Linked DNA regions of Rosistilla ulvae. The protein of the gene in region 1 interacts with the protein of each later gene in a pairwise test. Links are inferred from orthologs where the notes say so. Each region holds a gene or a part of one and is shown in the gene's direction. Other genes may lie near its edges.

Evidence for each region.
Region 2: the proteins of pepT (region 1) and tpiA interact in binary tests that used the Escherichia coli proteins (3 or more experiments, as listed by UniProt). The link is inferred for Rosistilla ulvae from one-to-one orthologs.

What each region holds. Positions count from the first base shown.
Region 1 is NZ_CP036261.1:1,778,532-1,794,508, reverse strand. Bases 5,164-8,017 are described here. They hold pepT (peptidase T), read left to right. Parts: upstream 5,164-5,895; coding sequence 5,896-7,140; downstream 7,141-8,017. Other genes in these bases: EC9_RS06465 (GxxExxY protein), read right to left, coding at 7,640-8,005; EC9_RS06475 (Gfo/Idh/MocA family protein), read left to right, coding at 5,164-5,759. Also shown: EC9_RS06500 (right-handed parallel beta-helix repeat-containing protein), read right to left, coding at 1-427; EC9_RS27235 (bifunctional transcriptional activator/DNA repair enzyme AdaA), read left to right, coding at 664-1,752; EC9_RS06485 (TerB family tellurite resistance protein), read right to left, coding at 2,182-2,820; EC9_RS06480 (3-keto-disaccharide hydrolase), read right to left, coding at 2,897-4,072; more of EC9_RS06475, read left to right, coding at 4,314-5,163; EC9_RS06460 (M1 family metallopeptidase), read left to right, coding at 8,332-10,809; EC9_RS06455 (DUF6702 family protein), read left to right, coding at 10,806-11,318; EC9_RS06445 (c-type cytochrome), read right to left, coding at 12,909-14,798; EC9_RS06440 (hypothetical protein), read right to left, coding at 14,939-15,977. UniProt on the Escherichia coli protein: Cleaves the N-terminal amino acid of tripeptides.
Region 2 is NZ_CP036261.1:3,189,086-3,205,032, forward strand. The notes cover bases 1-2,824. They hold tpiA (triose-phosphate isomerase), read left to right. Parts: upstream 1-948; coding sequence 949-1,701; downstream 1,702-2,824. Other genes in these bases: aroF (3-deoxy-7-phosphoheptulonate synthase), read left to right, coding at 1-847; secG (preprotein translocase subunit SecG), read left to right, coding at 1,818-2,543; EC9_RS11340 (YicC/YloC family endoribonuclease), read left to right, coding at 2,811-2,824. Also shown: more of EC9_RS11340, read left to right, coding at 2,825-3,695; gmk (guanylate kinase), read left to right, coding at 3,791-4,393; EC9_RS11350 (DNA-directed RNA polymerase subunit omega), read left to right, coding at 4,378-4,641; EC9_RS11355 (hypothetical protein), read right to left, coding at 4,819-5,766; EC9_RS11360 (methyltransferase), read right to left, coding at 5,914-6,969; EC9_RS11365 (helix-turn-helix domain-containing protein), read right to left, coding at 7,126-8,091; EC9_RS11370 (FAD-dependent oxidoreductase), read right to left, coding at 8,432-11,128; odhB (2-oxoglutarate dehydrogenase complex dihydrolipoyllysine-residue succinyltransferase), read right to left, coding at 11,227-12,459; EC9_RS11380 (endonuclease/exonuclease/phosphatase family protein), read left to right, coding at 12,744-13,775; EC9_RS11385 (NAD(+)/NADH kinase), read left to right, coding at 13,873-14,772; EC9_RS11390 (DUF1501 domain-containing protein), read right to left, coding at 14,791-15,947. UniProt on the Escherichia coli protein: Involved in the gluconeogenesis. Catalyzes stereospecifically the conversion of dihydroxyacetone phosphate (DHAP) to D-glyceraldehyde-3-phosphate (G3P).

The sequences.
Region 1 (15,977 bases):
CGTTGATCCAGAGTTGATCGAAACGCCAATCCTGAGGCAACTGAGTCGACCAGACGCCCGAATCGGTGGCGGTCCATGGCGTTGTGATTTGGCGGCCGCCAGAGATCACCGGGGCGGCTCCTTCAGCGGCTTGGTAGACCACGTTGCCGTCTTGGGCTTCGAATACGATCGGTTCGCTGATTTCATAGCGTCCGTCGGCGACGATCACCCGAAACTTTTCATTGGGAGCGTCGGCGCGTCGCTGACGAATCTCGTCGCGAGCTTCGGTCAGCGAATGCAGTGGACCGGCGGGCGAAACATGCAGCGTCGTTTCCGCCGCGTCGCAGGCAACCGCCGCACTGATCAACAAGGCGACCGCGATACTGCAAACGGAGCGAATAGCAGATGGAACCAGTTTTGAGATCGCTCGCGCGAACATGACAGTCATTGTTGGAGAACTTTCAAACAGGGTGAGTGTTGGGTTGGGGGACCGCACAAATTAGGCGGTTGGTTGCTCGATTTCAACGGGACGGCGACCTGGCAATTGAATTGCCTGTCGCTTTCGCGGTTGTGATCGGTGAGCGAGCTGGTAACGTCATTTTAAGTCAGACATCCAAAAATTGGAGGACTTTCGAAATGAATGTTCCCAAACCTCTAAGGTTTAACGAGTAAAGCGAATTTCACATGAAGAGCGTTGCCCCAAACGAACCACCAACGCTTCCGGACCGCGAGACGATGTATGCCGCTTTGGTCGCTAAAGACTCCCGCTTTGAGGGGGTTTTTCTAGCGGGGATTCGCACGACGGGGATCTTCTGCCGACCGTCTTGCACGGCACGGAAACCGAAGCCGGAGAATGTGCAGTATTTTCGCGATGCAAAGTCGGCGATGGCCCACGGCTTTCGGCCCTGCAAAGTCTGCCGACCGTTGGCTGCGCTGGGAGCTGCGCCCGATTGGTTGCAGCCGTTGATCGATGATCTCCAGCGCGACGCAACACTTCGATTGCGCAGCGAAGACCTTCGCCAGCGCGGACTCGATCCAGCCCGCGTCCGACGCTGGTTTCAAAAGACACACGGGATGACCTTTATTGCTTACCTGCGGATGCGGCGGATCAATCAAGCGTTCGGGCAGATTCGCGATCGACAATCGATTACCAACGTCGCGATGGACAGCGGCTACGAATCGATCAGCGGATTTGGCGACGGATTTAAGCGAGCGATCGGCGCGGCACCGGCCAACAGCGAGGGCCGGCAAGTGATAGCGATCGCGCGACTGCTGACACCTCTTGGTCCGATGCTGGCGGGCGCATCGGACGCGGGGATCTGTCTGCTGGAATTTGCAGATCGGCCGATGTTGGAAACGCAGTTGGATCGGCTGCGAAAGCGGCGTGGAGCGACGCTGCTGCCCGGACCAAGTCCACTGTTTGCGACGCTGCAGTCGCAACTGCAAGAATACTTTGCCAGCCAGCGGACTCGATTCGAGATCCCGTTGGATACCGCCGGGACTCCATTCCAACAAAGGGTTTGGGAAGCGCTGCGGCAGATTCCATTTGGCGAGACGCGATCGTATGCTCAGCAAGCCACGGCGATCGGCAAGCCGACAGCGGTCCGCGCGGTGGCGCGGGCCAACGGCGACAACCGGATCGCGATCCTGATCCCTTGTCACCGAGTGATCGGCGACAACGGAACGCTGACCGGATACGGCGGCGGACTGTGGCGAAAACAGCGACTGTTGGAGATCGAGCGTCAGCAGCCAGCGACGACCGGGCAGTGTTAGTCGGCTGTGTCACCTTCGCGTCAGCAAAGGCCTCTCGATGGAGCGCGGCCCGCTGGGCAAGCGGTTTCACGAGGGGGGCGGCTAGATCGTTGGCTCCAACGCGGGCCGTTTAACTGCGGCGGCATCGCCCCACGCGTTTTGCAGTTTGAATTCGCAGAGCGTTGAACCCACGAAAAAACCCGCAGGAGGCTTAATTCCTGCGGGTTTCTTTTATACGCAACGTTTAGAGGCGCCGGCCGGATTCGAACCGGCGATGGTGGATTTGCAATCCACTGCCTTAGCCACTTGGCCACGGCGCCTTGAGGAGTCGTACGATAGGAGAATCGGCAAATCTGGTCAAGTCGCTTTAACTTAATTTGCCTGCCCAATCAAAAAAACTAACCCAGTCTGCGTTAGTCCTTTGATTGTACCGTACCGGCATGGAGTGAACTATCGGTCGTATTGGTCGGCGATCGCCAGTGCTTCTTCGATCGCCGACTGAAAATCTTCTTCGCTCAATCCCAGCGTTCGCTGGACCGCCACCAATGCCTCCAACTGCTCGGGGGTAAGATCCCCCTCCGCACTCGCCGCCATGAAGATCGCTTTCATCGCCAGGTACTTTTGATCGCGGTCCCATCGCGGCACGACACTGCGCAAATAGTTGTGAGCTTTGTAGCCGACCTGCGTCGCCGCGGCGCACATTCGCCCGAGGTCTTCGCGGTCGGCCGGTTCACCAAACAGCAGCTCGGCAACATGCCCCAGCGACTTGATCTCCGCTTCGGTGATCTCGCCATCGGCAACAACGGTCAGGACCGCCACGTTCATCACCTCTTGATGGAACTGCTGCTGTTCCAAATGGACGGCGGTCGATGGATCGATCTCCAACACCGCCGGCTCAAACGCTTGCCGGCACTCGTCGCACTCGACGTAATGTTGCACTGCCCCCATCGGAATCGTGGGGATGAAGTAGAGCGTCAGGAACGGCCGGACGCTCTTGAGTCGATACGGTTGCAGCTGCCGACACTGGGGACAGCGAAAGTCGCCGCGATCGCGCGTGCGACGCAAATCGGTTGTCCCAATCAATAGCATCAGCCTCTCCTTTTATCGAACGAAAATGTTAGCAACGTCGACCGGACGCGGATCGGCAACCCGAACATCGTCACCGCTAGCGAACGAAAAGGTTGGTAAAGTCGACAGGGCCGTCGGGGACCAGCGTCAGTGGCCCCTTGGCGTCGGCGGATCCCGTCGCCGCAAACGGCTCGATCTCCGTGCCGTTAATCGTCAGCGAAACCTTGTCGCCGCGAACCTCTCCTTCGATCCGATTCCACTTGCCCACCTTATCCAGATGCTGCGTCAGCGGCGAATCGTCACCCGCGATCGCTACCGCGGCCGCATCGCCACGCAGGCGGATCTGTGGCGAGCCCGAATCCCTGTTCAGTCGGAAGTCGACGACAAATCCATAATCGCCAAAGGCTTCGTCGGAGGCAAGTGGCAGGTTCGTGCCGGCGGCTCCGGTGCAGGAGAGAACCCAGTCGCTCGGCTTCCAATGGCCAGCAGCCTCTTCCGCCGTCTGCTTCGCCGCACCTTCGGGCTGCTGCACGCTCCAACCGGTCAAGTCGATGCCGGTGTACAGACAGCGGTAACCGCGATCGGCGATCGCGATCATGTTGGCTTCGATCGGCGTATCGGGCAGCTCTTTGATCTTCACATTGCGGTAATGGACGACGCCTCCTTCGGATTCGATGCACAGATAGCCCTTGCGTGGGTTGCAGTCGGTGCCACGGGTGACGACTTTGCCATTGACCGCCAGCGAGATCGCGCCGTCGATCGCTTCGATCCGGTAGTGATTCCATTGAGGCGTCGGCAGCGAACGCATTTCAGTCGGAAACGCGCGACTGCCACCGCGATCATTGCCCGGAGTCATCTTGGCTCCATGAATCGGAAAGATATCGCCATGCGTGGTGAACCAATCGGCTTTGCCGTAGGCGTTTTCGAGTATTTGGACTTCGATCCCGCGATGAAACGGCTGTCCCTTCGCGGTGATATCGTCGGCCCAGACAAAGATTCCGGCGTTCCCTTTGGGAACCATGTGCCGCCACTCGACTTCCATGATGAAGTTCTGATACATCCGATCGGTCCGCAGTTCGCCGATCGGTTTTCCGCTGCAGATCAGCATCCCCTCTTCGACCGACCAGGTGCGGGGATCGGTGTTGACCAGTTGCCAGCCCGCCAGGTCCTTGCCGTTAAACATCGGGACAAAACCGTCGTCCTCCTGTTGCGACCAGAGGTTCGCTGTGGGGGCGAGCAGCAATACGAGAGCGACAATCCAGCTGCGATGCATGTTTCGACTCAAATCAAAGGGAGGGAGATCGGATTGCCGGCGATCAGACGGCGGCCAACCAAGGGTGGGAAGAGAGGTTTCGATTGTACTTTACCCACTGGCCAGCTACATCCTGGATGGGCGAAACTCCCCAAGATCGACTATTATGAGTTTTTGCCAGCGTCTGATATCGGACCGCCATCAGCTGATAGCCGCTGCTTATCTCCCCTAACGCTCTTGTTTCATTCGAGGACTTTTAAACATGACTCAAGCAACACGACGACAGTTCGTCGCTTCTGGTCTCGCCGCGGGCGCTGTCGCGACGCTCCCCGGCCGCCGTGCCAATGCCGCTCTCGCCAACGACGAAATCAACGTCGGCTTCATCAGCTGTGGCGGACGTTCGAACGAATTGATGGGCTACTTCGAAAAAGTCCCCGGGGTCAACATCGCCGGTCTTTGCGATCCCGATCAGGCTCGCTTGAGCCGCTCCAGCCGAAGGTTTCCCAAAGCGCAAACGTGGAAAGACCTTCGCGATCTGATCGCATCGGACAGCATCGATGCGGTCGTCGTCGCCACCTGCAACCACTGGCACTGCTTGGCAACGATTTGGGCGATGGAAGCGGGCAAAGACGTCTACGTCGAAAAGCCGTTGTCGCACAGCCAATGGGAAGGTCGGCAGACCGTCGCGGCGGCGCGGAAGTACGATCGGATCTGTCAGGTCGGAACGCAGCAGCGTTCGGATCCGATGCAGGCTGAGATTCAAAAGTACTTGCACGACGACAAAGCGTTGGGGGCGATCCAAGCGGTCCGCGTCAACCGTTACGGTCTGCGAGGTTCGATCGGACGCCGGACGGAGCCGCTGCAGATCGACAAATCGGTCGCTTACGATCTGTGGCTCGGCCCGGCTCAAGACGAACCGATCTTCCGCAATAATTTGCAATACGATTGGCACTGGGATTGGAACACCGGATCGGGCGAGATGGGCAACTGGGGCGTCCACGTCCTGGACGACGTTCGCAACAACGTCTTCCAAGACCGGGTCGCGTTGCCCAAACAAATTCTTGGTGGCGGCGGACGTGTGGTCCTGGGCGACGCGGGGCAAACGCCCAACGTCCACTTTGCGTATTTCGACACCGGATCGATTCCGGTCGTGATCGGACTGTCGAATCTTCCCGACAAAGCTGGCAGCAAAAAGAGCCCGGCGCATCCGGGCCCCGGCAGCGGATACGTCGTCTATTGCGAAGGGGGCCGTTTGGAAGGCCAACGCGGCCGCGCTCAAGCGTTTGATGCCGACGGGAAAAAGCTCGCCAGCTTCAAGGGATCGGGGGGCAACGTGTTGCATCAAGCGAACTTCATCGATGCGGTTCGCGCTCACGACCGTTCGCTGTTGAATACCGAAGTGGCGGTTGGCAACGACAGCACCGGATGGTGCAACCTAGCCAACATCGCGTTCCGCGCCGGCCGACCGTATTCGCCGCAAGATGCCGCATCGGTCGAGTTGCCCCAGTGGAACACATTGATCGGCGAGATGGATCAGCATCTGAAATCGCACGATCTGTCGTTGGACAACAGCGAGATTCAGATGAGTCATCTGTTGACGCTCGACGAGAAGACCGAGCAGTTTGTTGGCGACGATGCCGATGCGGCGAACGCTTTCCTGAAACGGAAATACCGCGAAGGTTACGAAGTGCCAACGATCCAAGCGTAGGCTTGGGGGCACTTTGGAATAACGCAAACGGGGACTCTGGTTTATTCGGAGGCCCCGTTTCTTGTATACTCATCGCCTGATTCCGTTTTGAAGAGCCCCGGGCTTCACCGCCCTTTCCACCAACCCAATCCCGCCGATGATTGTTCCTGTTAACCGCGAGCGTCTGCTGCAACGTTTCCTGCAATATGTTCAGATCGGCACTGCGGCCGACCCGCACAGCGAGACCTATCCCAGCAGTCCGCAGCAGAAGGATTTGAGCCGCGTGTTGGCGGAGCAATTGGTTGCACTGGGCGTTGCCGATGCGCACATGGACGACCACGGTTTGGTCTGGGGAACGGTCCCAGCAAACGTCGCTGGCGCTCCGGCGATCGCACTGAACTCCCATGTCGATACATCGCCCGAAGCTCCCGGGGACGATGTGAAGCCGCAGGTGATCGTTTATCAGGGAGGCGATATTCCGCTGCCCGAAGACAATCAAGTCATCCGCGTCGCCGACTGTCCCGAACTGGCCGATCTGGTCGGCAAGACCTTGATCACCACCGATGGCACGACGCTGTTGGGAGGCGATGACAAAGCGGGCGTGGCGATCATCATGGAATTGGTGGCGACGCTGATCGAAAATCCGCAACTGCCCCACGGCCCGGTCAAGATCCTGTTCAGCTGCGACGAAGAGATCGGACACGGCACCGACAAGATCGACTTGGCTCAATTGGATGCCGTCGCCGCTTACACGTTGGACGGTGGCGGAGCGGGAGATTTGGACGTCGAAACTTTTTCGGCCGATGGCGTGCTGGTCACCTTTACCGGGCGGAACATCCATCCGTCGATCGGCAAAGGGCGGATGGTCAACGCGACGCGGGCGGCGGGCTTCTTTCTGCAGCAGTTGCCCGACGATTCGCTATCTCCCGAATCGACCGATGGCCGCGACGGATTCATTCATCCGTATGAGGTCGAAGGGGGCGTAGGCCGCGCCGAATTACGCGTGCTGTTGAGGAGCTTCGATACGGCGGAGCTGACTCAATACGCCGATCGACTGCGGCAAGCGGCAACGGCGACGGAACAACAATATCCCGGTCTCGCGGTCCGCGTCGAAGTCAAACCGCAATACCGCAACATGGCCGACGGTTTGCGAGAGAATCCGCGGGTCGCCGATCTGGCGGAGCAGGCGTTCCGGAATCTGGGCCGCCCGGTCCGACGCAGCATCATCCGCGGCGGGACCGATGGTTCGGCGTTGACGGAAAAGGGGCTGCCGACGCCAAACCTGTCCAGCGGTCAGCACGCGATCCATTCGCTACACGAATTCGCATGCCTGGAAGAGATGATCCAGGCGGTCGAGCACCTGCAGGAGTTGTTGCGGTTGTGGTCGGAGGTTTCGGCCTGAGTCGCTGCTTGTTCGGATGTACGAAGCGCGTAGCCGTTGTGCCGTCTGCTGGGCCATTTTGAATTGCAGTGGCCATCGGTCCCATTCGATTCGGTATGACGCGATTGCAGTTATTGGTAACGTGCCACAGAGGACTCAGAGGCCACTGAGCTTTTGTCTGGTGATCCTCTGTGTTCTCGGTGCCCTCTGTGGCTCACAGTCACGTCGGCGGTGGCGGCGTCATTCATGTGCGGCAGAATAAATTCTCGAAGCTTGCCACAGAGGACTCAGAGGCCACTGAGTTTTTGTCTGGTAACCCTCTGTGTTCTCGTTGCCCTCTGTGGCTCACAGTCACGTCGGTGGTGACGGCGTAATTCATGTGCGGCAGAATAAATTCTCGAAGCTTGCCACAGAGGACTCAGAGGCCACTGAGTTTTTGTCTGGTGATCCTCTGTGTTCTCGGTGACCTCTGTGGCTCGATGGCACCTGCGATCGAGGCATATTCCTGGTATGGCAGATTTTACAGAGAAAGTCGCTTTATGCCGTCGACAAGCCTCGCCTGACCGAAATTCATGAGTAGTGCCCGCCTCAATCCAGTGGATTTGAGATAGGACAACGTTTGAGCCGTAGCCACGTCGGGAAGCTTTTGGACCGCTTTCAATTCCACGACCACCTCACCCTCAACCAATAGATCAAGCTTTTGTCCCTTGATGATGTGTCCCTTATACATCACATCGATTTCTTTTTGTCGTTCGCATGCGATGCCACGTATGTGGAGTTCATAACAAAGTGCTTCCTCGTAGATAGACTCCAGTAACCCCGGGCCCAAAACACGATGCACCTCAATCGCGGCCCCAATTATCTTCTCTGTCAGGTCATCGCTCATCGTGCTTTGTGTCCTCTGTGATCTCTGTGGCTAGAACGTATGCGTGCACAAGTCGTTGATTTCGGTAGACGCGATGCCCACGACCTTCCTTTGGAGGTTTGACCTCAGGCTATCTGAGCCTCGGTCGATGCATTGAAGACGCGTTTTGCTGCGGCAAGGCCCATATCGCGACCGCTAAACCTGCGCTGGTGCCGGCGTTGGTGGACGAAAGAGATAAGCTGGGCGTGTGGGGGATGCTTTCCGTTCCCCGCCCCGTGTTCGTTGTACTATGATTGTACAGACGCTGCTTTGCACCATGCCTTCCCACCTACTTGATGAGACTCTCCATGGTCGTGTTCTTTCGACGATCCTCTCTTCCCATCCTGGCCTTGGCGATTTTGATCGCCCACGCTGCCATCGAACCGGTTGCCAGCCAAGCTCAACCGCGGCCGAACAATAAATACGGTCAGACCGATGATTTTCGGCAGATCGACCAGTGGCTGCCAACGCCCAACAAATACCGCTCCGCATCGGGAATGCCCGGCCCGGAATATTGGCAGCAGCGAGCCGATTACAAGATCGACGTGCGGTTAGACGATCAGAACCAGAAGATCACCGGCAGCGAAACGATCGACTACCACAACCACGCCCCCGAGCCGCTTGGTTTCCTGTGGATCCAATTGGACCAGAACATCTTTGAACCGGGATCCGACGCGATCGCAACCGCGACGGCGCCGAATTTCTCCGACCGCGCATCCTTTAATACGATCCGATCGCTGCTGGCGCGGGAGTCGTTTGAAGGAGGCTTCAAAATCCACGGCGTGACCGATGCCGAAGGCGCACCGCTGAAGCACACGATCGTCAAGACGATGATGCGGATCGATCTTCCCACGCCGTTGCCGCCGGGCGAATCGACCACCGTCAAGATCCGCTTCGACTACCTGATCAACGACAGTAAATTAATTCACGCCCGGACGGGGTACGAGTTCTTCGAGAAAGACGGCAACTACATCTACGAGATCGCTCACTGGTATCCCCGCGTCGCCGCGTTCACCGATTACGAAGGCTGGCAGAACAAGCAGTTTTTGGGACGCGGTGAGTTCACGTTGGAGCTAGGCGATTTCGAGGTCCGGATCACCGCTCCGGACGATCACATCGTCGCGGCGACCGGCGTTTTGCAGAACGGCGAAGAGGTGCTCACCGAAACGCAACGGCAGCGACTGGAAAAGGCGAAGACCGCCGAGGAACCGATCTTTGTCGTCACGCCCGAGGAAGCGTTGAAGAATCAAAAGGATCGCAGCAAGCAGGATAAGACTTGGGTCTACCATGCTGAAAACGTTCGCGACTTCGCCTGGGCCAGCAGTCGCAAGTTCATCTGGGACGCTCAAGGTCACGACCAGAACGACAACCCCGTGATGGCGATGTCGTATTATCCGAACGAAGCCGAACCGTTGTGGAGCAAATATTCGACGCACGCGATCATCCATACGTTGGACGTCTATAGCCGCTACACCTTCGACTACCCCTACCCGATCGCGATCAGTGTCAACGGTCCGGTCTACGGGATGGAGTATCCGATGATCTGTTTCAACGGCCCGCGCCCGGAGGAGGATAAAACCTACACCGCGCGGACCAAATACGGATTGATCTCGGTGATCATCCACGAGGTCGGGCACAATTATTTCCCGATGATCGTCAACAGCGACGAGCGTCAATGGACCTGGATGGACGAGGGGCTCAATACGTTTCTGCAGTATCTCGCCGAGCAGGAATGGGAGGAAGACTACCCCAGCAAGCGAGGCGAACCGGACGATATCACCGGTTACATGCGCAGCAGCGGCCAGATGCCGATCATGACGAACAGCGAATCGATTCTGCAGTTTGGCAACAACGCCTACGGCAAGCCAGCGACGGCACTGAACATCCTGCGCGAGACGATCTTGGGCCGTGAGCTTTTCGATTTTGCCTTCCGCGAATACGCCCGTCGTTGGAAATTCAAACGCCCCACGCCCGCCGACTTCTTCCGCACGATGGAAGATGCTTCGGGAGTCGATTTGGATTGGTTTTGGAACGGATGGTTTTATAGTACCGACCACGTCGATCTCGCGATCCGCGATGTCAAGCTATATCAGATCGACAGCTCCGATCCCGACGAAGCCGCCGAACGCAAACGTCAGGAAAAGGATAAACGCCGGCCATCGCTGTCGGCTGAGCGAAACGAACCGCTGCAAAAACGGATCGATCTGTTCCCTGGCCTGAAAGACTTTTACAACGACTTCGACGAACTGGAAGTCACCGAGGATTCGCGGAAAGCGTTTCAGAAGTTTGTCGAAAGCCTGAACGCCGAAGAGAAACAACTGATCCGTCGCAAGACGAACTTCTACGTCCTGACCTTCGAAAACGTCGGCGGTCTGGTGATGCCGATCATCGCCGAGATTCGCTACACCGACGGATCGAAACAGATGCTCGACATCCCGGCGGAGATCTGGCGAACGAACAACAAAACGGTTTCGAAACTGGTGATCACCGACAAGGAACTCGACAGAATCGAGCTCGACCCACGCCACCAATTGGCCGATACCGACGCGTCGAACAACTTCTATCCGCCGCGGATCGTCCCCAGCCGATTCAAGTTGTACAAGGACAAAAAATCATCCAACCCGATGCGGAAGGCAAACGAAGCGAAGAAGAAGTCGGACGCTGACAAGGGCAAAGAGTCGAACAAAGAAGAGGCTGCGGAGAAGAAGCCTGCGGCCAAAGCGGAAGCTGCCAAGCCAGCGGCGGCAGCAGTGGCGAAGCCTGCAACTGCGGAGGCGGCCGAATGATCCTTCCTCTATTGTTATCGATGTTGATGCATCCGTTTCACGTCAGTTTGGCGGAAGGGGAATGGAATCCACAGTCGGGGCGATTTGAAATCGCGATCCGCCTGGAGCCTCGCGACTTCCAGCTTGCGTTGTCGAAGCACGCTGGCAAACGGATCGATCTCGAAACGACCGATCGCGATCAATTGCAAGCCGCGATTGTGGCCTACGTGAAAGCGAAATTCATCGCCGTCGACGCCCAAGATCGCCCCGCGCGATGGCACTGGGTTGGGATGGAGAACGAGACGAAATACGTCTGGGTTTACCTGGAATTGCAACCCGATGCGGCTTCGCGCGAGCTGCGGATCAGCCACCGGATGCTGCACGAAGTCGCCTCGACGCAGGTCAACACGCTGCTGTTGATGGGAGCCGATGAAAAACAGACGCTCCGTTTCACCAAGGCCCAGCCAACGCAAACACTCCGCCGCGACGGAGCCAAAGCCCCGTGGGAATTGGTTGTCCCAAAGACCTAGTGCTTTGTCAGGCTTTGATTTTGGGGTAGAGGGATTTTAGTTTTGTTCTCGCATCTTTGACTTGGAATTGCCAGTCAACGCCACGCTGTCTTCTGTTTGAGTGTGAGGACCACGCCTGTGTTTCCTTTCTCAGCGGCGCAATCGTCGCGAATCGACGACCGTTGATACACTGCCGCGTCATTGAACTGAGTTCGTTCTCAGCCGCGTTGAGCCAACTTCCATGCTTGGGTGTGTAACGGAACTCGATGCGACGAACCAAGGCACGGGCTTTTTCTGGCTTAAAGGCCTCGTAGAAGGCGCCTTTGGTGTGGGTATTGAGATTGTCACATACCAGGATGATCTTCTTCGCCTTTTTGTAGCGTGTCGTCAGCAGTGCCTCCATTTCGATGGCCCAATCGACCTTGGTTCGCTTTGGACGCACGGTGACTTCTCTCCATCCGGCCAGCGGCTCGGTGAACATGAACACGCTGGCGGTTCCGCACCGTTCATACTCGTAATCGACGCGTCGAGCATGATTGCGGGTCGCCGGGATCGGCGTTCGCGTCTCTTTGTGAAGCTGGACCGGCTGTTCGTCCATGCACACCACGGGATAGTCCGAATCATACGGTTCTTCGTAGGTATCTAGGACTTCTTCCATGCACGCTACAAATTCGGAGTCGGCGTCGGGTGGAATCACCCAATACTGGATCTTGCGATTGGTCATGCCGTTTTTTTAAGCGTTTGGCGAACGGTTTCGTAGCTGATCGAGTCCACGATCCCCAGTTCTACCACGTGGACTGCCAACAGACGCAGCGACCAACTCGCGAACCCTTTGGGAGGTTTCCCCAACCGCAAGGCGATCACTTTCGCTTCTTGCTTTCCGTCAAGCGTCTTCTCTCGCGGGGCGCTCAAACGCGGTTTCCCGTGCAGCGCCGTATCGAACCCTTCGGTCACCAAACGTTTGCGAAGATTCTCCACGGTCTGAATCCGACACGCCAAAGCTTCCGCGATTTTGGCGTCGGTCCAGCCAGGTCCTTCCGTGTCAGCTTTGAGAAGGATCAGCGCCCGCCGTACCTTCTGCGAGGAGCCTTTCAGCTTCTTTACAATCGCCTTCAGTTCTTCCCGTTCTGTATCCGAAAGCCGAACGATATACTTCTTAATCATCGAATCCTCCGTGACTCGTGGGGCAATCGACCTACAAACTCCCGGATTCTTCCAATTTAGGAAACCCCAATTCCTAAGCCTGACAAAGCACTAGAGTCTCGGTGAATTGTGCGCGGACTCGCCTCCCCGAACCTCGCTTCGCTGGTTCGCCCCTCCTCTTCAAACTTCGTTTGGCGGAGGGTGAAGATCGATAGCGACGGCGCACTTCACCCGCCCAGCGGAACGCTGGGAGGGTCGGGAAACGAGCGTCAAGCAAGTTTTTCGGGGAGGGCCTTCTGCGTGATCGAGCGTCTGGAAATGTGCGAGGACTCGCTTCCCTGAACTTCGCTTCGCTGGTTCGACCCTCCCCTTCAAACTGCGTTTGGCGGAGGGTGAAGCTTCGACCCTCGCTTTTAAGCTCCGTTTGGGGGAGGAGCACGCGTTGGCTGGTTGACCTCGTGTCGAGGGCTAAGGCTTCGCCGCTTCGGCTGATTCGAGGTAGGACATCAGTTCGTAGATCTCATCTTGGGTGAAGCGATCCATCAGCGCCTTGGGCATCATCGACTGCGATGATTTGTTCATGATGTCGATGTCGTCGCGCTGGATCACCGTCGGCTCTTTCGATTCGGGATTGGCCAGCAGCGAGATCGTCTTCTTGTCCTCTTCGACTACGATTCCCGAGATCGCTTTGCCGTCGAGGGTCAGGACGACGTGGACGACATATTTGGGGTCGATCTTGTGCGAAGGATCGAGGATCTCCTGCAAGACGCCCAACCGGTCTCCCTTCCAACGCGCGACGACGTCGGTCAGGTCGGGGCCGACCGCCCCCCCTTCGCCTTGCATCTTGTGGCACTGAGCACAGCTGGCTTCGGTGAAGATTCGCTTGCCGATCTCGGGGGACCGACCGCGGAGCGCGAGGTCGAGATCCTGCTTAAAATCATCGACAGTCCAGCTCTTGATAAACGCCCGATCGTTGCCGATCGGATCCTTCGGTTCGACTGGATTCTTCAGCCACAGATCGAGATCTTCGACCACGACCATCACGCCATACATCCGCATCCAGTGGCGTGGAAAAGTGCAGACGTAAGGATATTCCCCCGGCTGTTCTGGAGCGGTAAAGGTCAGCGCCTCGCGTTGGTGCGCCCCGACCATCGATGTCGAATGCAGTACTTTGTCGCTGTCGGGAACGTGCATTTTTCCGGAAGGTCCGGGAGTCGAATCCATCGCCGAACCAAGCTCCGCAACCTCTTTCAGGTCGCCCGGCGTGGTGATCACCAAGTTGTGCGGCATCAGGTCTTCGTTGACCAAAACGACCTGCACCTCGCTGCCCGCTTGGACGACGAAATAGGGAACGTCGTATCGCATCTCCTCTTCCACCGCGTGGATCTGGACCACGCGAACGGCGATTTCACTGAGCCGCTTGCGGACGGTGCGGGCTTGGTCGACGGGCATCAGGCCGATCAATTGATCGACCAATTGCATCGCGTTCAAAAAAGCTGGCTTGGTCCGATCGGCGGCGGGGGTCGCTTCGGCCAGCTGCATCAGTCTGGCGACGACTTGTTGAGCGATCGAAGGATCGCGGTCGTCGGCGGGGACCTTTAAGAGCGTCGAGACAGCTTCGGCGACCAGCGGCTTTTCGGCGATCGTCTTGGCAACGCGGCTGAACGTGTCGGCTTGGTCGGCGGGAATACTGCGGAGTGCACCGATCGCGGCGCGACGCATTTCCTTCTCTTTCGATTGCTCGAACAGTTCGATCACATGCGCTCGCTGCGACGATCGCAACTTTGGTTTGGGGAGCAGCGAGATCGAGTGCAAATAGTCGAGCTTGCTGTCCGAGCTGGCGGTTGCAAGTTCCCATGCTTGATCCGATTGATCACCCGCGATCAGACCGGCGTATCCGACGGCGCGAAGCATCGCAGAATCGGAAGCGACCGCGTCGATCAAGGCTTGTTTTTGATCCGCCAGGTCTTTGGGCGACTGAGCCAACAGCATCGCGGCCAATTGGCGGCCAACTTCTTTCTCTTCGGAATCGCTTTCATCGAGCCCCGAAATCGCGGCGAGCAGTTCGGTCGCCGGGCTGGTTCCGTTGAGCACCGCCAATCCTGCGGCGGCTTGTTGGCGGTCCTGTCGCGAGAGGCCGCCGCGTGTCAGGATCGTGGCGAAGACAGGTTTGTATTTAGGATCGTCGGTGGCGCGAGGGACCATCACCAATTGCTCGTTGGAGAGCCGATTGAGTTGGAACATCACGACCCGCTCGCTCTTATCGAGGAAGATCCGAGGCGGCTTGGGATCGGCTGCCGTCGCGGTCGATGTAAGGGCAAACAGGACGATGCAGAGTGTCAGCGCGTGAAGCTTCATACGTTTGAATCGATTGAAAGGAACGGCTGGGAGCGACCGGAAACGTTACGGGCTCCCGAATCGCCTGAGTGTAGCAAATTGTGTTGCAGCGGCCACCACAAGGCGAGACTACCGACCGGGACCAACGCGGCTTCAGTTGGCTATTTGCCAATCGTGGTCCGCATCAGGACGAGATTGTCATGCACGAGGCTGGATGACCAGATGAATTTTGCATCGGCATCGGGCGCGTCGAACAGGTCGGTGAAGTTGGTGTAGGCCGGCTTGTTGTTGACCCCGACGAAGTCGTTGGTGAAGGTGACAGCGTTGGGCCAATGATGATCGTTAAAATCGGCGGCAGCCCAATTTTGCGGGATCGGCCAATGAGCGGCGAACCAAGTTGTTCCATCGTCAACATCGTCGGTGCTGCTTTTGGAACTGTCTCGGTGGCTGCCGTTGACGACGAGGCAGTCGGGCGACTTCAGCGGTGCGACATAAAACGTCTGAGCCTTCCAGATCTCGTCGGTGATGGAGACCGTTTCGCCAGCCGCGTTCTTGATGACGGCGACCAAACCGGCATCTCCTTGATGGAAGGGAGCCCCGCGGAATTGTTCAAAGCCGAGCCCGAGTCGCTCCTCCCAATCGACACCCATCACGCCAATCGTAACCGGCCGCTGGGCTTTGAAGCGAATCACATTACTGTTGAATGGCGTCATCGGAACGGGGTCGACCGCCAGCAGTTTGCCATTGACGTAGAACTCAAAATAGTTGTCACCAAAAACATAGGCGGTGAAGATTTCGTCTCCCCCCGCGTCGATCACGGGGATCTGATTCACGTCGACATCGGCCAGTCCTGCAGGCGTCACTTTGTTGGCCTCGTTGTAGAGATCAAACGCTTTGGGTGCGGACTGAAAATGGGTCCTTGCGGGAACCGTCCACTGGCGACCGTCTGTCGATTTGATCTTGGCGACTTTCGCCGTCCGCGGGTTAGCTCCTGTCCATTGAAATAGAGTGACGACATCACTTTGCGCTTCGCCCTGAGTGAACGAAGGCTGTTCGGAGACAGGCTGCTTTTGCGAAACCGCGATCAAGTCGGGTGTCGCGCCATTGCCGAACTTGGGACTTTTGCTGTCGTCGATCTCGGCGCCGGGGGATGGCGTTTGCGCCACCGTGGTCGAAGTGGCCGCGGCCAAAATTGCGAAC
Region 2 (15,947 bases), 1.4 Mb from region 1 along the record:
ACCCTACAAGCTAGCTTCGTTGGATGCCCATCCGCAGCCAAGCGTTGTCGATGTTGGCGGAGTTCCGGTGGGTGGCGGCCAATTGGCGATGATCGCTGGCCCCTGTGCTGTCGAAGAGCCCGAGCGGATGTTGCGGATCGCGATGGCAGTCAAAGCGGCCGGAGCGAACATCTACCGCGGTGGCGCCTACAAACCACGCACCAGCCCCTACAGTTTCCAAGGGCTGGGCGAAGACGGTCTGAAGATCCTTCGCGATGTGGGCGATACCTGCGGTATGCCGATCGTGACCGAAGTCACCGATCCCCGCAACGTCGAGACCGTCGCGCGTTATGCCGATCTGCTGCAGATCGGTGCTCGAAATATGCAGAATTTTGTGCTGTTGACCGAAGTCGGCCAGTCGAACAAGCCGGTTCTGCTGAAACGCGGTATGAGTGCGACGATCGTCGATTGGTTGATGAGTGCCGAATACGTGCTGGCTCAAGGCAACCCCAACGTGATCCTGTGCGAGCGCGGTATCAAGAGCTTTGACCCTTCGACTCGCAACCTTTTTGATGTCGCGGCGGTGCCCGTCGTCAAGGGGCTGAGCCATCTGCCGGTGATCGTCGACCCAAGTCATGCGACGGGCAAGCCGGCGTTGATTCCACCCTGTGCCTTGGCTGGTGTCGCCGCCGGAGCGGATGGCGTTCACATCGAAGTCCACGACCAGCCGGAAGTCGCCAAAAGCGACGGCCCTCAAGCCCTGCTGCCCGAGCAGTACGCCGAAGTCGCCGACCAAATCCGCCAGCTCGCGGCGTTGCTGGGCAAGACGATCGCTCCGCTCCCGTCAGCGACGAGTCCCGGCAATTAGATTCGGCAAGACATATGCCAACTCGACCGCCTGCCTTGCCGGCGGTTAATCCATCCAATAACCAACTTAACTTTTATAAATCAATCGACGGAGATCGAACCATGCGAAAGCCATTCATTTGCGGCAACTGGAAGATGAACACCCGCGGCCAGTGTGGCGCGGAATTGGCGAAAGCTGTTGCCGACGGGATCCCCGCTGGCAGCCAGGTTGAGGTCGGCGTCTGTCCTCCGACTTGCTACCTGGGGGCTGTTGGACCTGCGATCAAGGGAACCGCCGTTGGATTGGGAGCGCAAAACATGTTGGCCGAGGCCGATGGAGCTTTCACCGGCGAAATCAACCCGGCGATGTTGAACGACCTCGGTTGCCAGTACGTGATCCTTGGACACAGCGAACGCCGTCAGTTCTTCGGCGAAACCAGTGAAGGGGTTTCGAAGAAAACACAAGCTGCATTGGCCGCCGGATTGGTGCCGATCGTGTGCGTTGGCGAAACGCTCGAAGAACGCGAAGGGAATCAAACCGAAGCGGTTGTCGCCCAACAGATCGAAGGATCGTTGGCCGGTATTTCGGCTGAACAATTGCCAACCGTTGTGATCGCATACGAGCCCGTTTGGGCGATCGGTACCGGCAAAGTTGCGACTCCCGAACAAGCCGAAGCGGTTCACGCCCACATCCGCAAGTTGTTGACGGACAAGTTTGGTGGCGAAGCGGCTGAAAAGGTTCGCATCCAGTACGGCGGCAGCGTCAAGCCAGGCAACGCGGCCGAGTTGCTCGGGCAACCCAATATCGACGGTGCTTTGGTTGGCGGTGCCAGCCTGAAAGCGGAAGATTTTCTCGGAATCATCGCGGCTGCGTAACTCAACCGATGCGTTTGCTGGCGGCTTTGTGGCGAAACGCTGCGAGATTGCAGCGATCGGCGTCAATTCAATAGTGACGGCTAGCGTCAAACATTTCAAAAAACGGATTACTCACAATGACGGCTTTGGTATTTGCAAGCATGGCGGGCGTTTTCTTTGGCCTGACGCTCTCGACACTGTCCCTGTTCCTGATCCTGCTGGTCCTTGTTCAACGCGGCAAGGGGGGCGGTTTGACCGGAGCTTTAGGCGGACCGGGTGGACAAAGTGCGTTTGGTACCAAAGCGGGCGACATGTTCACCAAGATCACCTCGGTGGTCGCTTTGGTTTGGATTTTCCTGTGTGGTGCTAGCGTGTTCGTGATGGGCAATGCTCGTCCCATGGTCGACAATGCCCCGGTCGTCGAATCTCCGTCGCTCGACGGCCTTGATGCCGCTGGCGAAATCGTCGACGAAACCGCTGCAATTGCGCTGCCAGGTTCCGAGGATGAAGCGGAAGATGTCGTTGTCGAGACGGAAGAGGCTGTCGCTGTTCCAGGCGACGAGGCGGCGATGACCGAAGAGCCTAAGGCAGACGCTCCTAAGACTGAAGAGCCAAAGGCAGACGCTCCTAAGGCTGAAGAGCCAAAGGCAGACGCTCCTAAGACTGAAGAGCCAAAGGCAGACGCTCCTAAGGCTGAAGAGCCAAAGGCAGATGCTCCTAAGACTGAAGAGCCCAAGGCAGACGCTCCTAAGGCTGAAGAGCCCAAGGCAGACGCTCCTAAGGCTGAAGAGCCCAAGGCAGACGCTCCTAAGGCTGAAGAGCCAAAGGCAGACGCTCCTAAGAGCGACGAAGCAGCCGAGTAAGTCGGCATTGGACGTTGGTTTGCAGGGCGTCGTAGTTTTCGTCGCTTGAAACGCTCCGGTTTGTCGGAGCGTTCGCTCTGCTAGCACAACTCCAGGCATGATCTCTTCGGTCGGGGGCAATGTCGAACGCGATCGACCTGCACTCCATCTCGCCTTCGCTTGGCATCCAGTGCGGCATTCCGATGTCGCACTCATATCGCGGCCGCGGAGCCGCAGGCCAAGTTGCCAGTGCGGCAATTCTATCCTTTCAAGATTAGCGTTCCTCTTATGCTTCAAAGTATGACCGGCCAGGGCCAAGCTCAATCGACGGGCGAATTGGGAACCGTCAGTGTCGAGTTGCGAACGGTCAATAACCGCGGCCTAAAGCTGGCTGCCCGGTTGGGGGACCAATTCAGCCGACTGGAGCCGCGGGTCGACGCGGTCGTTCGCAAGCATTTGACGCGTGGAACCGTCAATCTAAATGTTCGCTGGCAACGCGCCGGTTTGGCGTCGGCCTATAGCATCAACGCTGCAGCGCTCACCGCTTATTATCGCAGCCTGTCGGAACTGCAAGCGAATCTGGAGCACGCCGCTCCGATCGACCTTAGCCAATTGGCCGGATTGCCGGGGGTGATTCAGGAGTGCGATGACCAGGCGGTCGACCAAGATTCGCTGTGGGGACTTCTGGAACCGGTCCTCGTCTCCGCGCTGGAAAACCTGAACCAGATGCGAGCGGCTGAAGGGGCTTCGATGTTGAAGAGCCTGCAAGCGGATCACGCCGAGATCGCCAAACATCTGGAATCGATCTGCCTGTTGGCACCGCGGATCGTCGATAACTATCGCGACCGCTTGGAATCGCGGATCGTCGAATTGCTGAGTTCTCGCGGGCTGGAAATTGCCCAAGTCGATGTGCTGAAGGAACTTCAGGTGTTCGCCGACCGTACCGATATCAGCGAAGAGATCACACGGCTTCAAAGCCATTTGCAGATATTTAACGAGACCGTGGCCAGCGAACAAGCGAGCGGGCGGCGCTTGGATTTTGTGATTCAAGAGATGTTTCGCGAGACGAACACGATCGGCTCGAAGGCCAACGACGCGGAGATTGCGCTGCATGTGGTCGACATGAAGTGTGCGATCGAACGGATGCGGGAACTGATACAGAATATCGAATAGGGGACGAGGTGCTCGACGCCTTGGGAGTGGTTCGCGATAGCGTTTTCCCGGGCCGTTGGGCTGCGTTCGCGTAAGGGGCCTGCGAGGCAAGAAGCATGAAAACAAATACTGAAGGGCGTTTAGTCATCATTTCCGGCCCCAGCGGGGCGGGAAAATCAACGGTCGTCCGCTCGTTGATCCAAGAGTGTCCGCTGCCATTGGTGTTGAGCGTCTCGGCGACCACGCGTCCGCCGCGCCCCGATGAACGCGATGGACGGGAGTATTATTTCCTCTCGTCCCAGCAATTCGAAGAACTCCGCCGAGATGGCCAGTTTTTGGAATGCGAGGAGGTTTTTGGACGCGGGCATTGGTACGGCACACTCCGCCCGCAAGTGACCACTGGCCTGAAACAGGGACAATGGGTTATCCTAGAGATCGATGTCCAGGGGGCGATGCGCGTTCTCGAGGACAAAGATCTGCAACCGATCACGATCTTTTTGCATCCCGGCGGGATCGAGGAATTGGAACAACGGCTACGTGCCCGGGGCACCGAGACCGAAGAAGCGATCACGCGTCGATTGGAAGTTTCCGTAGGCGAGTTGGCATTGATGCACCGCTATCGACACGAAGTGATCAACGACACGGTGGAACGTGCGACATCTGAAATCTGTGAAATACTGAAATCCTACCAGGAGCGAAACGCATGCTCGAAGAGCTGAAAGAAGAAGAGATCGTCAACAAGGTGGGCGGTCGATTTAAGCTGTCTACACTGATTCAGAAGCGATTGGTGCAATTGAACCAAGGTAGTCGCGCGTTGGTCAATGTTGGCACCCACGACCGAATGCAAATCGTTTTGCAGGAAATCGTTCAGGACAAGATCTATCTGAACACGTCCAACGAAGTGCAAACCGTCGACGATATGAATATCGTTCCCGAAGGTCCTGATTTGGACGTTGGCGATCTTTAATCGCTAGCCAGCAGGCTTTCTTTCCGGGGTGTTCTGCCCCGCAACGCGTTCCAACGCGACGGGGTTGCCAAGCAACAACTCGACGAATCGCCAACAAGTGTTGGCGATTCGTTTCGGATGCGGCCGTTGATTTTACGGCCGCGTCGATCGCGCTATGCGATCGCTTCTTCGATTGAATTATCGCACCGGTTCGAAGATCACCGCGCGCGGCCGGTTGGCTGATCGATAGGCTGGACGCCCGGTGGGTTCCCGGCGGAATTGGGCACTGTCTAGCAGGTGGGTGTCGGGCGGTACCAACAGATCTTCGTCGTTCACGTCGAAGGGGGATGGCTTGGCCGCTGGAGCTTTCGGTAGAGGCCGCGCTTCGGTAGCTGGTTTAGGTGCGGCGGGACGTTGCGATTCCGATTGCGGTTCGCTGGCCGGTTTTTGCGGAACCGAGGGGACTACCATCGGGCTTCGCTGGAAATCGGGGACGGTTGTACTGGGACCCTTCAGATCCTGCGGTGTGATGTCCGATGGCGAATCGGGTTCATTGCGTCGCAGGCTGGGGATTTTGGGCTGAGGGAGCGATTCTTCGCTGCCACGTTGGGGAGCCGACAATTGTGGCGGATCGACGGCTGGCAATTCTTCAATTTCCGGTGGCTCTTGGACCTGCGTCCGTTTTTTTGATTCCGGTTGTGGCTTCGTTCGCTGCTCGGTCGCTTTGGGAGTGAATTTCCGTTCCGGCTTGGCCTGCGGTTCGTAGTATTCGCTTGGGATGCCGACTTCCGACGGCGATACGTAGACCGGCTCCGGAGCTGCGAGGGATGGTTCTTGTGTCGGTGCGTGGGAACCTTCGTAAGGTGCTGGGCTGTGCATCATCTCGCCATAACCTTGCACTTCCATGCCATGGTGCCCCGCCGGTGCATACATCATCGGTGCCGAGGATCCGCCACATTTGCAAACGCCGTTGCATTTCGCGCACGCGTGGTAGCCCGGGCCATAGCAGACGCCGTACTTTCGGGCGGCGGCATTCCACACTTTGACGATCGGGTTCTTGCTGGCCAGCTCTTTTGCTTGCAGGTCGACGGCTAGGCCGTGGATCGTCAAACATGCGATCGATGCGTAAGTGAATGCAGCTCTCATAACCCGGTCCTTCAGGCGCAGATGATACGGATGTCACAATCAGTCATCGGCATCGTTACCCATCAAAACGAAAGCTGCTGGTCAAACCGGAGCAGGATTCTTGGCCAGACCGACGAAGCTGGGTAGACCGCAACGATTACGAGATGTTTACGCCGGCTTGATTGCCGAAAGCAATCCACAGTGGACTCCCGTCGCCACGACCGGCTGGGGCCTCAAACCCGCCGCTTCTAACCAGTTCCGATACTCGGCGGCGCTGTAGGCCCGACCTTCGGTGAACGAGAACAGCGACGCCGAATAGAGCGCTACTGGCAGAGGCCCGTCGAGGGTGTCGTTGAGGAAGACGTCGTGAATCATCAACTGGCCGCCGGGGGATAAGGCCTTGGCGCAGCGATCGATCAACGCTTCGCATTCTGGTAGATCCCAGTCGTGGAGAATATTTGACAGCAGGATCGCGTCGGCCGCTTCGGGCAGCGGGGCGGCGAACATGTCGCCGCTGACAAGTTCGCATCGGTCCATCACTCCATAATGCTGCCCCATCTCTTCGGCAACCTTCAGAACTTCGGGCCGATCGAACAAGATCCCCTGCAGGTTTGGATTCTTTTGCAGCAGTGCGTAGGTGTAGATCCCCGTTCCGCCGCCGACGTCCAACAACCGCCGAGCCTTGCTCAGATCGGCGACCTCCGCAAGCAAGGGGGCTACGTTTTTGGCTCGTCCCGAAAGGGCCAGCGTGAAGTGCCGAGCGGTGTCAGCTGCTTCCATGGCCGATGCGATTCCGTCGCGATAGATAAATGCAGCGCCGCCACCATCGCTTGCATCCGAACCGAGCGGTCGATTCGATTTCAGCAACTCAACCATTTGCAGAACCGATGGATTTTGCGCCGCTAGCCCCAGGTAGTCGCCGCAATCAAAAGCGCCTCCTGGGACCAAGTGCTCGCGAGCCAAATCGGTTAGCTGCAGCCGCTCGGCGTCGATTTGCAGCATTCCCATCGACCGCAATGCGGTGACCAAAACGTTGGCCGGTCGGATTTGGATCGATAGCCGCTGGGCCAGTTCTTCCAGTGAACATGGGGCCCGGTCCAGGCTGCCAAACAAATCGAAATGCGCGACTGCAGCGGTCAGTAGTTCCGAACCGTGGTTGCCGCGAAAGTGTTCAAAAATCGGAGTGGGGTCGGTTTGCGGTTTTACCAAAGCGTTACGCGTCACGATGCGGATTCCTGGTGCGAGACGGTTGGGCGACGCGTCGATCCGCCGCCGAGAGGGCGTGTCGGCAGGTGCCGACACCAGCCAATTTGTAGCTGACAAAAATTGCGAGAGCAATTCACCGAACAAGCCATAAGCTGCGTCGGTCCCGCGCACGCGTTATTTGGAGGCCTGCAACGTTTCCGAAGGCAGTTCGCCAAATTGCGTTCGATAGGCCTGGGCAAACTCGCCCAGATGCCAGAACCCCCATCGGCACGCTTCGGCTGATACCGTCGTCGTTTGCGCGGTCGCTTGATTGAGCGCGGCGTGGACTTGATGCAAGCGACAGCGCGTCAGGTATTGCATCGGCGAGAGCCCAAGCACACGTTGAAACGCGTATTGCAACGTCCGCTCGCTGACGCTAGCGTGCTCACACAGATCGATCAACCGGACCGTGATTCCAGGGTTGCCGATGATGTAGTCTTCCAATTGGTTCACCAATCGATGCGCTTTGGCGATCTGTGGCTGCGGTTTTTCATCTTCGGAGATCGCCAGCGATTGCAGCGGCCTGAGCATCAATGTGGTTAATTCGTCGATGATTGCCGCCCGATACTCGGCATGCTGAACGCACTCGTCGTTGTTGCTGGCGGCATCCAACAACGCATCGACACACAACTGAACTCGGGCGGCGATCGCATCGTCGGCGATCAAACCTGTCTTGTTTTCCGCGGGCAGGCAGAGCGTTTGCCCGGTCAGAGTGCGGTAATAGTCTTCGACATATTGCGACGAAATGAAGGTCGCGGTGCAGCGAAAGCCTTGCTGTTTGACACACGCATCAAAATCTAAATCGGGCGGCAGGACAACTAACCGATCGCGTTGGATCCGGACGTGCGCGAAATCACCCTCGTGAGAGTCGTCGAACATCACAGCGGCGTATCGCGACGTGGCCCCACGACCGCGTGCGGCCACCGCTTGATTGACCGACATCCGAAGCACTTGCAGGCACCCCAAGTCGACGATCTGTTGCGTGCTGGAAAAACGTCCCGGTGTCAGCTGGACAATATCGATCGCCGAACCAAATGCCGAACTGTCCCAGTCCGCGATATCCGAGATGATCTGTTGGCGAAAGACGGAGGATCCGTTCATGGTTGTTAGCGTCCTCTCTTAGCTTTTGAGGTCGATGAGGGGCGCAGATGAGTCGCATTACACCGTCATTCTACACCTTCTTGTCATGGCACACTTGCGAATCGACCACGGTTCGACGCTAGCCCAGGGCAATGATCTATCCATGCTTGCCTGTTATTTAACGAAAGTAATCCCCATTTGGACCCGCAATCGCCAGGAAAAGTCATCCGTCGATTGTTGACCTAGGGCAAAGCGGATTCCGCGACGCGAGTGTACCTGCCGGACGTCGCTCAACGCAGCGTTCACCTTGCATACGCTCTCAGCCATTCCGCCGCTGCGGACGCTCTAACAGGAAGCCCACTCAATCGGCGGATTCGATCGCCAGCCAGTTGATCGCCGTGTTCGTTGACACCGACGGCTTGCCTAGTTCGACCGAGAGCCGCCCGTCGCGGACCTCGACGACCTTGGTCCGCTCGGCAAACATCCCCGCCACCGTCGACAGGTCCTTGGCGAAACGAACGCCTTCGACGACGACGTTCTGACCGGGCTGGTCGTGTCCCGAGTCGCCAACGCAGACCGTCACCGAATACTTTCCGTCGGGAAGCGTGCACTCCCAAACGTCGCGGCCGCGAGTGAACAGGAACGTGTCGCGTGGGCCTTCCATCGCGTGGCGTCGGCGATGGTTGGAACGCAGATCGCGGCCCCAGCCGTAGCCGCGAGCGTCATCAAACAGGTCGCCGTGATCATCCGACCAACCCTTCGCCTGCGAACCGCCGGGACCGCGGAAGTCGATCAAGCGGCGATCGCCAGCGTTTCCGCTGGTCAGTTCCACCGCTGGGACTCCGTCGCTGTCGGGCCCAAGCTTCGGTCGCTCGATCTCGAACACAATCGGCTCGTTAGGCGTGAACAACAGCGAATCATCGCGGTCGACGATGCCATCCCCATCGGCGTCGCGAGCGTCGACGCGGTGGAAAGCGAATCGCGCCCAATCCTGCTGCTGAATCTGATCCCAAAACTGTCGACAGATCTCACCGCGAGTGACCTCGGTTTCGACAGACGGTTCGTATTCGTAACCGCGGTCGCTAAGCGATGCCAGCCACGCCTCGGTGGCGGGAGAGTCGGGGGCGAAGTCGACTTCGCGAGGATCGATCGGCAACAGTCCGAGCGCCGCTAGGCGATTGATCGCGACAAACGCGGCGTGGCTCGGATCGAGGTCGCGGAAGGGCCAGATCAACAGCGGTACTCCTGCAGCGCCGGCATCACACAATTCGTGGCGAACCGATTCGAGTAACGCTCGGTCGTAGGGGATCGCTCGCGGATCGATCCCCTCCCGCAGCGCGACCACCGCCACAGCGCCGCTCGCTTGACCGATGTGGATCCGTTGATCGTGCAACCGGATCGCCGCGCTGACGATGCTGCTGAAACCAACATTCCCTTGCGATCCGATCAGGCCGTCCAGCTCGGCCGGAATCAGGCTCCGCAACGGAAAGACCGATCGATCGCTCATGAAGTTCGTGTGGCGATTCGGCTTATGGAAATCGATCCACGGTCCTTCATTCCCTTCGGACTTCAAGTATGTTCGCCCGGTGCGGTGGAAGTCGTAGTGAAACTGCCAGGCGAACAGGCCATCGGGATACATCACATGGGCGAATCGCTCCTTGGCCCGGTTCTTCGTGACGCCATCGCGATTGCGGCCATCCTGTTCGCGCATCATGTACATCGCCTGCAATCGCAGCCCCTCGCGGATGTACGGTTTCGGTGGCAGCCGATCGGGCGTGCCGAATTCGTCGCTCAAGTGGAACCGGCGGAAGCTGTTCGTTTTGTCGGTGGCTCGCTGATCGACGAAGTTCTGCAAGTGATACAGCACGCCCAACGCATGTTGTTTCGCATCGTCAAAGATGATCTGGCGCTGACCACGATTCATCGTCACGATGTTCTGCGTCGATGCTCCTTCGGCGGTCGATTCCAACGCCTTCACGACCGGTGCCGGCAAGCGTTCCAACGGATAGTCCTGGCCGTTCATGTAGTTCAACAGAATCGATGTCTTCCCATCGCGGCTTGTCGTTCCGTCGACGATTCGCCGGACCGTGTAGACGCTCAATTGACGCGGCGATTGTTTTCCCGCATCGGGCCAGTGCGGGATCGCTCCCAGCCCCGGATTCGCTTGGTCCCACTGCAGATCGTCAAACTCTTGTCGACTGAAATGTGTAGCCCGCGGGTAATTGCGATCGTCGAATCGCGGCGGTCGACCGATCGGCGTCTCCCCCTCCGATTCGGCGACGATCATCGCCCAGGTGATCGGATTCATCTCGTTTGCAGGATGGCTGCTCAGATCATCGGGAGCACTCGGTTCACCGAAACGGGACTTGGGATCGGGACCGCACAGAAAGCCAGCTCCCGCGACCTGGATCACCTCGCCCCAGTCGGAGGCATCGATCGTCAGCGGCGCTTCGACGGACAATCGCCCTTCGCCACCATCGGTCGCTGCAAACGTAACGCCATGCAGCCGGGAACCTCGCACGTCGGCAGCCACTGGATACAGGTTCCAGTGGACGCGGATCTGGCCGCTGTCGATGTAGGGAGCGATCATCTCGCGGAAGATCGCTTCGGCTTCGGCCGGCCGATAGGTCGACGGCCCGTGAAAGGGACGCCCCGGCATCGGCGAGCCATACTTTTGCGAGTTAAACGCTTCGATTCGGTCCATCAGCTCCTTAAAGAGCCCCGAACGATGGAACGATCGCTTCATCGGATGCCAGTCGACGCCCCAACCGACGCGGCCGACACCTTTATCTTCATCGACGCAGGCTAACGCCTGTTCGGTGAACTGGCCGCCGAACCAGCGACCATCGTGCACGATCGCGATCGATTCGACACCGCCGCGAGCGGCTTGAATCGCCGCGGCCCAGCCCGCTTCGGTCGCTCCCACGATCAACAGATCCGTGTTGACCGTGGCTGTCGACGCGGGGGCGGCGCCAGCGTTGGCAGGGCCCAGCAGGGCAAACAAAAGAAAAAACGCAGCGGTGCGAAAACGCAAGCTGCGTGAAAGCGAGAGGTTCAATGCAACGGCTCCGATGAAGGTTCGGTTGTCGAACCTTCACCTTTGGCGGTTGCATAATGGGCCACTATTCCACCCGAAGGGACGACAATCGCCCCATTCTACACTTCCAGGAACAGTCGTGCTGGATCTTCCAAAACGTCTTTGATAACACGCAGGAAGCTGACAGCTTCGCGGCCGTCGACAACGCGATGGTCGTAGGTCAACGCGACGTACATCATCGGACGGATCACGACTTGGCCGTTGACAGCAACGGGACGATCTTGGATCGAATGCAATCCCAAAATGCCGCTCTGCGGAGGATTAACGATCGGCGTCGACAGCAGCGATCCGTAGATCCCGCCGTTGCTGATCGTAAACGTTCCACCATCGAGATCTTGCGGGTTCAACCGATTGGATTGAGCGTCGTCAGCGAAATCGGAAATCGCGCGTTCGACGTCGGCAAACGACATGAACTCCACGTTTCGCAGGATCGGCACAACAAGTCCTTTACCGCCACCGATCGCGATTCCGATGTCATAATAATGGCGATAGACGATGTTGTTGCCACGAATCTCCGAATTGACAGCGGGGAAGCGGCGGAGCGCTTCGACAGCCGCTTTGGCGAAGAACGACATAAAGCCCAGCTTGACGCCGTGCTTCTTCTGGAACGCGTCCTTGTATTTGGATCGCAATTCCTTGACAGGTTCCATGTCGATTTCGTTGAACGTGGTCAACAGTGCCGCGTTGTGTTGGGCTTCGACCAAGCGTGCGGCGATCGTGCGACGCAACATGCTCAGCGGCTTCACTTCTTCGGCGCGATGTTCGCCCGACGTCATCAACGACGTCCGCGGACGATCTTCGGTCTTCTTAACCGCTGCGGGAGCCGGTTGCTTCGGCGCGGCGGCTGGAACTTTGGAGATCGTCGCGCCGGAGATGTGGTCGACGACGTCTTCCTTCAACAGGCGTCCGCCAGGTCCGGTCGCTTTGATATCGGCCGGGTTGAGGTTGTGTTCGGCGATCAATCGGGCTGCCGCTGGCATCACGCGTGCGTCGTCGCCGGCTTCTTCAGCCGGTGCCGCAGCGGCGGTCGATGCCGATCCGTTGGCCGATGGCGCTTCACCGGCTTCGATCTGAGCGATCACGTCGCCGACTTTGGCAAACTCATCCTGCTGCTTGGTGATGTTCCGCAGATAGCCGGCCGAGGGCGACGGGATTTGAACCGAAGCTTTTTCGGTTTCGATTTCGACCAGATCTTCGTCCGCTTCGACCCATTCGTCTTGTTGCTTCAGCCAACGGCCGATTTGAACTTCGCTGATCGATTCGCCGACGGTGGGTACTTTGACTTCAACCATGAGATGTTTAACTGTAGATAGCGGCAGGAAAATGTGCGAGTAATGGGAACTCCGCACCGCGCCAATCCGACACGGCTTGGGAAGTCTCCAGGATACCGATCATCGAGCTTTTTGTCAGCCTGCCATTAGCCGTTGCCGTCGCGATCGTCAAGATCGTTGCAATCCGCTTCGCTGGCGTTGGGATCGATCGAAGCGGCCGTCGCGACTGACTTCCATTAACCGAAATCGCCGAAAACAAGGAAATCATTGGTGATCGCATGTCCCGGGGCTCGGAGACCGCAAAAATGAAGTTTGTCCTTAAACTCATCGTCGTATCTGTGATTGCGATAGTCGCGTTGGTCAAATTCTACGAGATCGAAGGGATCGACGGGCTGCACTTCAAGCGACGCGAATCGAGCGCCGGCGTGGTCGCGGATCTCCGCGCGATGTTCACGTCGGCGACCGCCGAACCGGGCAGCGGTTTCTCCGCGCCAGGAGCTCCGGCGCTGCCGACTCTTCCCGGCGTTGGGGTACAGACGGTTTCCAGCCGACAAGGGCCCGCAGGCACCATCCGCCTGGGGACCTTCAACCTGCGGGAATTCAGTCGCGATAAGCTCAACGATCCCAAGACGATGGACTTTATCGTGCGGTTGCTGCAGCAAATCGATCTGATCGCGGTTCAGGAAGTCGATGCCGATCGCCGCGAACTGTTCCCCCGAATCGTCGAACATCTGAATCGCGACGGCCGGACTTACGATTTCATCGCAGGCCCGCAAGTTGGACCAGACGGATATCAACAACTGCTCGGGTTTGTCTTCGATCGCCAACGAGTCGAAGCCGACCTCAAGCAAACCTATACAATTACCGACCCAGCGAATCAGATCGCCTACGAACCGCTGGTCGGATGGTTCCGCACCGTCGGCGTCGATCCACAAGATGCTTGGACCTTCTCGATGGCCAACGTCTACGTCGATCCCGACAATCCGCAGAAGGAACTTGAACTGCTGACGTCGCTGTTCCATTCGATCCAGAACGACGGTCGCGGCGAGGACGATGTGATTCTGGCCGGCTGCTTTTTTGCCGGCGATCACGAACTGGCCGGATTTGCATCTGCCGATATTCGCTTCGCCCTGGAAGGCACGCCCTCGGACATCCACGCCCAACGCCAAACGGCAAACCTGTTGTTCAACCGCAATCATACGACGGAATTCCTCGGCGATTCGGGGGCTATCGATTTCCTGCGGCAATACAACCTGACGATCGCTGAAGCCGAAGCGATCAGCGATCATCTGCCGGTCTGGGCCGAATTCCAGATCCGCGAAGCGGTGCAGTTCTAATCACACGCGTCTGTCTGCAAAAATATGCATCTCGGCTGCGGCTGGCGTATGATGACGCTGCGCAAACACAAACTACATCCAACAGTGCCAGGCTCTCATGTCGCAATCTGAATCGTCTGAAGAAAAACGACCGTGCTGGCCACGCGCCGGGCGAACGCGACCCGATGTCGTTGTCGTCGGTGCGTTGGATCGACCAAGCGTCGCGTCGGAACTGAATCGCCTGCGTTCGTTGATCGCCGATCGAGCGGAGATAGCGGCGGTCGACCTCGATTTCAGCTACGACTTTGAAAACACCGACCATGATCTCGTGATCGTGTTAGGCGGTGACGGATCGATCCTGCAAACAGCGCGGCAGATGGGCGAGAACCAGCTGCCGATCTTGGGCGTCAATTGTGGACACCTCGGTTTCCTTGCCGCGCTCACTCCCGACGCCTTCCTCGATATCTGGGGGACCGTTGCCAATGGCGATTGCGAACTCGTCGACCATTTGATGTTGAGAGCTTCGATCATCCGCGACGGCGAAGAGATCGCCATCCAGTTGGGATTAAACGAAGCGGCGATTCTCGGCGGGCCGCCTTATCGAATCCTCAGCATCGACCTTTCGGTCGACCAAGTTCATGCAACCAGCTACAGCTGTGACGGGTTGATCATCAGCACGCCGATCGGTTCGACAGCCCACAACCTTTCGGCGGGCGGGCCGATCTTGCGGAAGAATCTGCAAGCGTTTGTCATCTCGCCGATCAGCCCCCATACGCTGACGCACCGCTCGGTTGTCGATACCGCCGACCGAACGTTTGATCTTTCGGTCGCCAACCCCAACGATTCGACGAGCCTTGTGGTCGATGGCCGCGTCGTCGATGTGATCCAACCGGGCGACCGCGTTCGCGTGCAGCGATCGCCCTACAGTTTCCAAATGGTTGCCGTGCCCGGGCAAAACGATTATCGAACACTCCGCGAAAAGCTGGGTTGGAGCGGCAATACGATCAGCAAAAACTGATCCTTCGCAAGCTGTCGCTCAAGCGATGATCTTCTTCATCACGTTGCCATGGACGTCGGTTAGGCGGAAGTCGCGACCGGCGTAACGGTAGGTAAGCCGCGTGTGATCGAGCCCCATCAGGTGCAGGATCGTGGCGTGCCAATCGTGGATGTGGCACGGATCGGTGACCGCCGCGTAGCCGTGTTCGTCGGTTTCGCCATAGCTGAAGCCAGGCTTCACGCCGCCTCCCGCCATCCAGGTCGTGTAACCTTTGTTGTTATGATCGCGGCCGTCGCCGTTTTGAGCCGCCGGCGTCCGCCCGAACTCGCCTCCCCAGATCACTAACGTGTCCTTTAGGAGATCGCGCTGCTTGAGGTCGGCCAGCAGACCGGCGATCGGTTGATCGATCTCACCGCACCGCTGCGGCAGATCGGTCGAAAGGTTTTGGTGATGGTCCCAGCCCCCTTTGGTCACCTCGATAAATCGTACGCCTGATTCGGCCAGTCGCCGCGCCATCAGGCACTGCTTGCCAAACGCCGCCGTGTCGCCGCGATCGGCTCCGTACATCGCCAGCGTCTCCGCCGTCTCGCCGCTGATATCCATCGCGTCGGGCATCGCGTCTTGCATTCGAAACGCTAGCTCAAACGATTCGATAGCCCCTTCGATTCCCGGCGCGTGTCCGGCGCGATCCAACTTGTCGCGATTGAGCGCTTGGATCAAATCGAGCTGCGTCCGCTGTTGGTTCGTCGAAAGTCGGGTGTTGCGAATATCGGGAATCGTATCGCCAACGGAGCCGCGTTGGCCTCCGGCGCCACCGATTCGCGAAGCTCGGCCGATGCCGGTCCCTCCGTAGATCGCCGGCAGGAATGCGCTGCCGATCAATTGAGCCGACCCGGCGGGCGGACTTATCGAAACGAAACCGGGCAGGCTGTCGTTTTCCGTTCCCAATCCGTACAGCGTCCACGCCCCCAACGACGGCCGAACGAACTGAGCCGTCCCGGTGTGCATTTGAATTTGGGCTCCCGGATGAACCGGTTGGTCGCAGTTCATCGATCGGATCAGGCACAGGTCGTCGGCATGCCGCGCGACCTCGGGGAACAGATCGGAGATCCACAATCCGCTCTCCCCGCGTTGCCGGAACTCCCACTGACTCTTTAGCAACTGCCCGCCATAGCGTCCTTGCTTGCCGTGATCCT